2 regions of the Parageobacillus sp. VR-IP genome follow, and region 1 is predicted to be linked to the other one. Evidence: riboswitches for the same ligand, from Rfam matches in the RefSeq annotation. Region 1 holds a riboswitch; the other holds the start of a gene.
The links. Region 1 has a riboswitch for S-adenosylmethionine ahead of HT574_RS07880 (LLM class flavin-dependent oxidoreductase). Riboswitches for the same ligand answer to the same signal wherever they lie in the genome.
Positions count from the first base shown of each region.

Region 1 (4,359 bases):
GTCGCAATCGCCCGGGCGCTGGCGATGGAACCGAAAGTGATGCTGTTTGACGAGCCGACGTCCGCCTTAGACCCGGAAATGGTCGGGGAAGTGCTGGCGGTCATGAAACAGCTCGCAAACGAAGGCATGACCATGGTCGTTGTCACGCACGAAATGGGCTTTGCCCGCGAAGTCGGCGACCGCGTCCTGTTTATGGACGGCGGCTACATCGTCGAAGAAGGCACGCCGAACGAAATTTTTGACCATCCGAAACATGAACGGACAAAATCGTTTTTATCAAAGGTACTGTAATCTCGTATTTGCCTCATTGCCGCAGTAAGCAAAGCAACAGTTTTTTATGGACCACAACAGCAAAAAGCACTGGTATGCTGCTTCCATCCGCAAACACATAGCCCTGGTTTTTGTGCCTACAAAAGGCTGGAAACCAGGGCTATATTTATCTTTATACCGAAGCGGCTTGAAGCCGCTTTAATTCCTCGCCTAAAAACTTGGCCACTTCTAACATGCCAAACTTGCCGGCGCGCGCTTCCGCCTCCGAGTTGTAGTTCGTATTGGTGTTGACATCGTACGTAAAAATCGTGCCATTTTGATCGCGGATAAACTCGATGCCGGCAATATGAATATCATTGGCGCGCAAAAATTGCTCGTATTTCTCGAGTATCGGATCGGAAAAACCGTCGATAATTTCAAATTTCGGACGCGTTGCCGTTTCGCCGACCGGACAGAACAAATCGCCGATTTGGCAAGCATCCGCAGGGCAAAGCTCGAACCCTTCCGATGTGTCTACGCGCACGGCGTACATAAATTTGCCGCCGACAAATTCACAACGGGTGATGAACGGCTCCGGCGCTTGAATGTATTCTTGCACCAGTGTAATGCCGTCGACTGAATCTTCAAAAGCAGGGCTTTCAAGATATCGCTGAAGCGCTTCAATGGAATGGAACAATTGCACGCCAAGCCCTTTGCCAGCGCGGTTATGTTTCGTAATAAACGACGGCGCGCCAAGCTGTTTTGCCGCTTCCACAATTTGTTCCTTGCCGACGGCGGCAATCGTTTTCGGCGTGCGGATTCCATGCGCATTTAATGCCATATATTGATTCACTTTGCTTACTTCTAAACGGAGCGCCCGGCTTCCGTTGAGCACCCGGCGCCCATGGCGCTCGAGCCAAGCGAGCACCGCTTCCGTGAGTTCCGGGGCAAAACGATGCGCCCGCGTATGGGATGAGGCACTCATTCGGCTGTAGAATACTCCTTCCGGAGGCGTCGTCGATAAATCGACCATCCCTTTGTCTAAAAACCATTCTTCATAAGGCAGACCAAGTTCGTCCAACCGCCGCGTTAAATGCACAGTCCATTCGCTATTTTCATGAATAATGTAAATTTTGCTCATCTTACTTTTCCCCTTTCGCCACAAACCGATTCCGGCGTTCCTCGACAAGCGGCATCACTTGTTTGGCAAACCGCTCCATTTCCTCTAGCTGAGGTGAAAACTGCAATATCAATAAATCGACCCCTGCATTTTCATATGCCAAAATGCGGTCAGCGATTTGTTTCGGTGTACCAATTAGATTTGGACGCAATCCCCTGTTCGATACAGAATAGTCTTGCAATTTCAATTGCAGTTCAAGCTGGGATTTGCTGACGAAATCATGATATCCTGCATAGCCGCTCGATAATTTAACGTCGGTAATGCGCTTTAATTCCGCCTGCGCCTCCTCCTCGCTGTCGCGGCAAATGACAAACGCCGCCATGCCAAACGAGCGAAACGGCTCTTTTCCTGCCTGTTCGCGGCGTTGTTTCATGTCGGCAACTTTGCGGGCGATTTCTTCTACTGTTCCGCCATGCATCACATATGCATCGCAATGCTCGACAATCGCTTGTTTTCCCCGTTCGCTCTCGCCGCCGGCGTATAAAATCGGATACGGCTTTTGCACCGGTTTCGGCGCTAAATGGGCTCCTTTTACTTCATAAAATTTTCCCCGGAAATGAAATACATCGTTCGTCCACATTCCTTTTAACACTTGAACGAATTCTTCCGTGCGATCATAGCGCTCATCATGTTCGGTAAAAATGCCGCCATATTGACGCGCTTCTTCCTCCCACCATGCCGATACAACGTTCAGTGTAAAGCGGCCGTTGCTAATGTGGTCAATATTGGCCGCCATTTTCGCCGTAACGGCCGGATTATGAAAACCGGGACGGACTGCCGTCATAATTTCCAATTTTTCTGTCACCGCCGCCAGTGCCGCCGCCGTCGACCATGCTTCCAGCGAATCCCTCTCCGGCCCTTTTATATCATTTAAATACAGCTCCGCGACTAATGTTGTGCTATATCCCCATTGCTCTCCTTTTTGCGCCACCGTTTTCGCATATTCAAACGTCGCCGGCATGTTTTCATCCTCAACGTTGCGCAGCCAGCCTCCGAAAATCGGCAGCCAAAATCCATATCTCATCTTTCTCCTCTCCTCCCCTAATAATAAAAATAAAAAACTTCTTCGATAAGAAGAAGTGGTGCGCTTCATCTTATCTTCCAGAACCAGCCTGCGCGAATCAGCGCTTTTCTGACCAATATCAGCGGCTGCCGGGCTTCATTGGGCCATTCCCTCTGCCGCTCTTGATACTATTTATTTTATTTTCTCCTTCTTTTCTTATCTGTTTTATCAGATTTATTTTATCCTACCATAATGTCATTTACAGCGTCAATATAAAAAACCCCGGCTCTTTCGCAGGGAAAGAGCCAGGGGTTTTATTACAGCACAAATGACATCGTCCAAACCGAACCAGCGACAACGACCACCGCGATAAAAAAGCTATATGCCATATTGATCGTTTGAATTTTGCCGCTGTCGCTTTCCGTCATATGCATAAACATAAATAGCTGCAAGCTTGCCTGAATGATAGCAAAAATGATGATGACGCCAATAATCGCTTTCGCCGTTAATCCCGAAGATAGCGCGACCCAAAGCGCAGCGAACGTCAGCACAAGCGAAAGAACAAAACCGACGACATGTTTCCAAGGAAATGATTCATGGTGATTGTTTGCACCCATCCTAGATCACCATCCCGGTCAAATAAACTAATGTAAAGATAAAAATCCATACAACGTCAAGAAAATGCCAATACAAGCTGACGATAAACACTTTTCTTGCCGTCCGCGGCGTAAATCCGCGCTGGAGCAGCTGAATGATAATTAAAATCATCCAGCCAATTCCAAGGCTGACGTGCGCCCCGTGCGTTCCGACAAGCACGAAAAAGCTAGAGAGAAACGCACTTGTTTGCATCGTCGCTCCTTCATGGACGTAATGAATAAATTCGCGAATTTCAAAGGTAATAAACCCTGCACCTAAAAGGAGCGTCACCAACAGCCATGTTAATAAACCGCTAAGGCGATTGCGGCGCATTTCAAAAATAGCCAGGCCGCACGTAAAACTGCTGGTTAATAGAAGCAACGTTTCAATTAAAACATCTTTTACCTCAAATAAGTCTTTCGCAGTCGGGCCGCTTCCCGTACGTTGGAATAAAACAAGATAGGTGGCGAACAAGGTCGCAAACAACGCGACCTCGGCGCCAAGGAAAATCCAAAATCCTAAAATATTTAAACGGCTTTCTTCCGTCCGATACTCGAGCGGCATTGTTTCATCATATCGGTGAGCTGCTTCTGCCATCCGTTACGCCCCCTTCCGTGCCAAACGCTCCGTGTGTTTAATTTCGTCCACGCTAATGTAATAGCCGTCATCATCGTCAAACGAACGGAGAATTAAACCGAGAATAATGAAGATCGCAGCAATAATCGCCAACGTAAACCATTTAAAGACAAGACCAAAGCCCGCGAAGAAAAATGCAATCGAAATCAAGAACGGGCGGCCTGAGTTGCTTGGCATATGAATCGGCTTTAATTGTCCTTCTTTTACTTCCAACCCGTTTCCGTTTTTCTTCATAACCCAATAAGCGTCCAAATCCGTTACTTCCGGAGTGATTGGGAAGTTATAGTGCGCTGGCGGTGAAGCAGTCGCCCACTCGAGCGTGCGACCGTCCCACGGATCTCCGGTCATGTCGCGCTCGCCGTAACGCGCGCTGTAATAAATGTTATAGCAAAGCACGATAAAGCCAATGCCCATCAGCGCCGCGCCAATCGTCGCCACAACGTTCAACGGCGTCCAGCCAAGTCCGGCCGAGTACGTGTACATGCGTCGCGTCATTCCCATTAATCCTAAGAAATACATCGGGAAGAAGCAAACATTAAACCCAATCATAAAGAGCCAGAACGTCCATTTTCCTAAACGTTCGTTTAATAGATGACCGAACATTTTCGGATACCAATAATGAAGCCCAGCAAAACAAGCAAACACCGTACCAGCA
Region 1 is NZ_JABVYQ010000002.1:485,587-489,945, forward strand. It holds gene HT574_RS07870 (amino acid ABC transporter ATP-binding protein) at 1-291, shown strand, start outside; gene HT574_RS07875 (ATP-grasp domain-containing protein) at 443-1,390, opposite strand; gene HT574_RS07880 (LLM class flavin-dependent oxidoreductase) at 1,392-2,453, opposite strand; SAM riboswitch class I at 2,521-2,624, opposite strand; gene qoxD (cytochrome aa3 quinol oxidase subunit IV) at 2,750-3,049, opposite strand; gene qoxC (cytochrome aa3 quinol oxidase subunit III) at 3,051-3,665, opposite strand; gene qoxB (cytochrome aa3 quinol oxidase subunit I) at 3,669-4,359, opposite strand, start outside.

Region 2 (4,359 bases), on a different contig from region 1:
TAATTCGAGCGCTAAATGGCCGAGCCGATATTCCTCTAACACGATGCTTGTTGCGCCAAACGTGTTCGTTTCAATAATATCCGCGCCCGCCTGCAAATACGCATCATGAATGTGTTTGATCACATGCGGGACGGTGAGCGTCAAATATTCGTTGCATCCTTCGTATTGCTCGCCGCCGAAATCGTCGGCCGAGAGCTTTGCGCTTTGAATCATCGTTCCCATTGCACCGTCAATGACGAGAATCTTTTTGGCAAGCTGTTGTTCGAGTGTTGCGTTAGCCATGGAGTACCTTCCTTTCTTGTGCGGCTTTTTCTTTTTCGTGAATATAGCGGACAAGTTCGGCTGTGATTTCATAGCGTAAAAACGGCGTAATGAGGTAGATGCCGTTAAATAAGTCAAAAGCGGCGTCAATGAGCGATTTGGCAATCGCGATCCCTTCGCGCGCCGCTTGCACTGGGTCGTTGGCGCATGCCGCCATGCGCGCGCGGATTTCTTCCGACAGCGTAATGCCCGGCACTTCATGGTGAAGAAAATCGGCGTTGCGCGCGCTCACAAGCGGCATAATGCCGATGTAAATCGGCGTTTCGAGATGTTTCGTCGCTTCGTACACTTCCTCGATTTGCCGTTCGGAATAAAGCGGCTGGGTAATAAAATAGTGGGCGCCGCATTGAATTTTTTTCTCCAGGCGCTCTACGGCCTTATCCAAATGGCGGACGTTCGGATTAAAGGCCGCGGCGATCGAAAAATTCGTTTTTTGTCCGAGCGGTTTTCCCGAATACGACAGCCCTTCGTTAAATTGGCGAATGAGCCGAATCAAGTCGAAAGACGATAAGTCGTAGACCGATGTCGCTCCAGGAAAATCGCCGATTTTCGATGGATCGCCGGTAATGGCGAGCACATCGGTGATACCGAGCGTATGCAAGCCCATCAGATGCGACTGCAGCCCGATCAAATTGCGGTCGCGGCAGGTGATATGAATAAGCGGACGGATGCCGAGCTGCTGTTTGACGATGGAGCCGAGCGCCATGTTGCTGATTCGTGGGGTAGCCAGCGAGTTGTCAGCCAGTGTCAGGGCATCAATGTTTGCCTCTTTCAGCGCTTTGGCGCCTTCTAAAAATTTGGCGATCCCTAATTTTTTTGGCGGATCGAGCTCGACGATCACCGAACGGCGCTCGCGGACGATGTCTTGCAGCGTCGGCACCGCGTTTGGTTCGTTTGATGATATGGAAACGGAAATATGGCGCTGTTTGACCGTTTTCGTTTGCACTGGCGTCCGATCGGTTAAGGCGTTTGCCATCGCTTCGATATGTTTCGGCGTCGTGCCGCAGCACCCGCCAATCAGGCGCACGCCTTGCTCACGGAAGGCAAGCGCTGTTTCTTTAAAATAATCCGTGTTTGTTTCATAGACAAGCCGTCCATCGCGATAATCCGGCAGGCTTGCGTTCGGATACGCGGAAAGAAACGCTCTGTTTGGCAGCGGCACTTCCTCCAGCGAGCGGATCATATGGTACGGGCCGAGACGGCAGTTTAGACCGACGACATCGGCTCCCAACTGTTCTAGGCGCGCCAATGCTTCGGCAAGAGGAGTGCCATCTTGCAAGACGCCGACTTCATGGAGGGAGACGTGCGCGATAATCGGCTTATCTGTTTCTTTGCGTGCGATCGCAAGCACTGTCTCTAATTCTTCTAAATCGTAATACGTTTCGAGCAACAAGCCGTCGACATCCTCATTTAACAGCACAAACAATTGCTCGCGAAACGTCCGCTTTACCTCTTCGATGGAAACGGCGCTTTTATTGATGCTGCGCAACCCTCCGATCGTTCCAAGCACGTAGGCTTTATTTCCCGCCGCCTGTTTGGCGAGCCTTACCGCCGCGCGGTTAATCGCCGGCACCTCGTCTTCGAGTCCATAGCGGGCGAGTTTGACGTAGTTGGCGCCATATGTATTCGTTTGAATGACCTCGGCGCCTGCGGCGATATATGCTTCATGAATATGAATGATGTCTTCCGGCTTCGATAAATTTAGTTCTTCAAAACATCGGTCGACGCCGTGCGAGTATAATAGCGTTCCCATCGCGCCATCGGCGATGAGGATGCGTTCTTTTAAGTCTTGCAAAAGTCCCACGCTCATTCCCCCGTTCTATGAAAATGGTAAAAGAAAAAAGCCTTCTATAAGAAGAAGACTTTTTATGTATCGTCTCTTCTTATCTTCCAGGCGTTTTCGCCTGTCTGGATTTAGCACCTTGGCTTCCGCCAGGTTGCTGAGGGTTCACTGGGCCAGTCCCTCCCCCTCTCTTGATAAGAAATTCGCTATGAAGTTGTAGCCAAACGTTTCAACGATATAGTTTTGATATTAATATATAATGTAAAGCATTTTCTGAAAATATTCAATATAATGGAATCGTTTTCAAGAAAATATCCCATCCTTACATGGAAAAAGCATTAGTACTTGATATTTAATGAAAACAGTGTCATTCACTATAGTGAACGTGAATGATTGGAATTTATAAATGTGGAAATAGAGGGGAAGAGCATAAAAAAATGTTACGGGCACTTAGTGCCGTAACATCTTTTTTATCGATAGTTGACAAATTGCACATCAATCGGCAGATCAGCTTCGCGAATTGCGGCGATGACCTTTTGCAAATCGTCTTTACTTTTGCCGCTGACGCGGATTTGATCATCCTGTACTTGGCTTTTCACTTTCAGGCCGGTGTTTTTAATGATCGTGTTGATTTTTTTCGCATTTTCCTTGTCGATGCCTTGCACGAGTTTGGCGCGCTGGCGCACCGTGCCGCCTGATGCTGGCTCAATTTTGCCGTATTGAATGTTTTTCGTCGGCACGCCTCGTCTAATGAGCTTGCCGATCAGCACGTCTTTAAGCTGTTCCAATTTAAATTCATCGTCAGAAATGAGAACGAGTTCGTCTTTTTCTAAGGAAATGTCGCTTTTGCTGCCTTTAAAGTCATAGCGGTTTTTAATTTCTTTCAGTGCGATGTTGATCGCATTGGTGACTTCGGATAAGTCGATTTTGGATACAATATCAAAGGAACTTTCTTTCGACATACACAACCTCCAGCACTTTTCGTTATTTAGTTTCATTATAGTAAAATGTGGCAAGGGACACAACAAGAAAAGGAGTGGGGGACCAAACACGGATAGCAGCGTTCTTGTGATGCAGGGAAAAACGACGTTTTGCGTGGAACTTTCAATTGGAGTGGGGAATAATAAGCGTGAAAATATAGACAAAAGGAAGAGGCTGCAATGAAACGATTAATTCCTGGAGAAATCATGACATTAACGGTAAAACGGGAAACGCCGTTTGGCTACGTTTTAACGAACGGCATGGAGGAAGTGCTGCTGCATAAAAGTGAAGCGAACGACATGCTTGCGGTGGGCGACGAGGCAACCGTATTTTTATATCATGACCACGACGGGCGGCTATGCGCCGCCATGAAAATGCCGAAAATCACGAACAACTGCTACGACTGGGTTGAAGTGGTGGACGTCGTTCCGAAATTGGGCGTTTTTGTCGATATTGGCATTTCCAAAGATTTGCTTGTGTCCATCGATGATTTGCCGCCGCTTCGCTCGTTATGGCCAAAGCGAAGGGATCAATTATATTGTTCGTTAAAAACGGATAAACGCGGCCGCCTTCTTGCTAGGCTTGCCGATGATGAAACGATGAAACAAATCGCCGTGAGCGCGCCGGAATCAGCATTTAACCAGAATATTCGCGGGCGCGTCTACCGCGTGATTAAAGTAGGAGCGTTTCTTATCTCCGATATCGGCTATCTCGGTTTTGTTCATGAATCCCAGTGGCGAAACGCGCCGAGGCTTGGGGAAACAGTGGAAGGGCGGATTATCGCCGTCAAAGAAGACGGGACGGTGAACGTATCCCTGTTGCCGCGCAAGCATGAAAGCATAGACGAAGACGCGGCGGCCATTTATGCCTATTTAGAAAGCCGTGGCGGGGCGATGCCATATCATGACAAAAGCGATCCTACTGATATTCAAGCGCGCTTTCATATGAGCAAGGCCGCCTTTAAACGTGCTTTAGGCCGCCTGATGAAGGAAGGAAAAGTATATCAAGAAAATGGTTGGACGTATAAGAAGGAATAAAGGAGGCAGAGCCAGTCGGGCTTTGCTTTTTTTCTGCCAAAAAACTTAACAAATGTCGAACCATGCCGATAAACAATAATGGACACTATGAAAAGAAAGGGACGAACATATGAAACAGCAAAGACGTATATGGCATCTTGTTATCGCGTTATTGGCTATGTTTACGATGATGTCCGGCTGTTCGCCGGAAGAGACAGTGGCAAAGAAAGACAGGATCAAAGTCGGAATTATGTTGTC
Region 2 is NZ_JABVYQ010000001.1:176,991-181,349, forward strand. It holds gene metH (methionine synthase) at 1-282, opposite strand, end outside; gene HT574_RS01000 (bifunctional homocysteine S-methyltransferase/methylenetetrahydrofolate reductase) at 275-2,125, opposite strand; SAM riboswitch class I at 2,202-2,305, opposite strand; gene HT574_RS01005 (YajQ family cyclic di-GMP-binding protein) at 2,575-3,066, opposite strand; gene HT574_RS01010 (CvfB family protein) at 3,265-4,122, shown strand; gene HT574_RS01015 (BMP family lipoprotein) at 4,232-4,359, shown strand, end outside.
Region 2: another riboswitch for S-adenosylmethionine. It lies ahead of HT574_RS01000 (bifunctional homocysteine S-methyltransferase/methylenetetrahydrofolate reductase); the one in region 1 lies ahead of HT574_RS07880 (LLM class flavin-dependent oxidoreductase).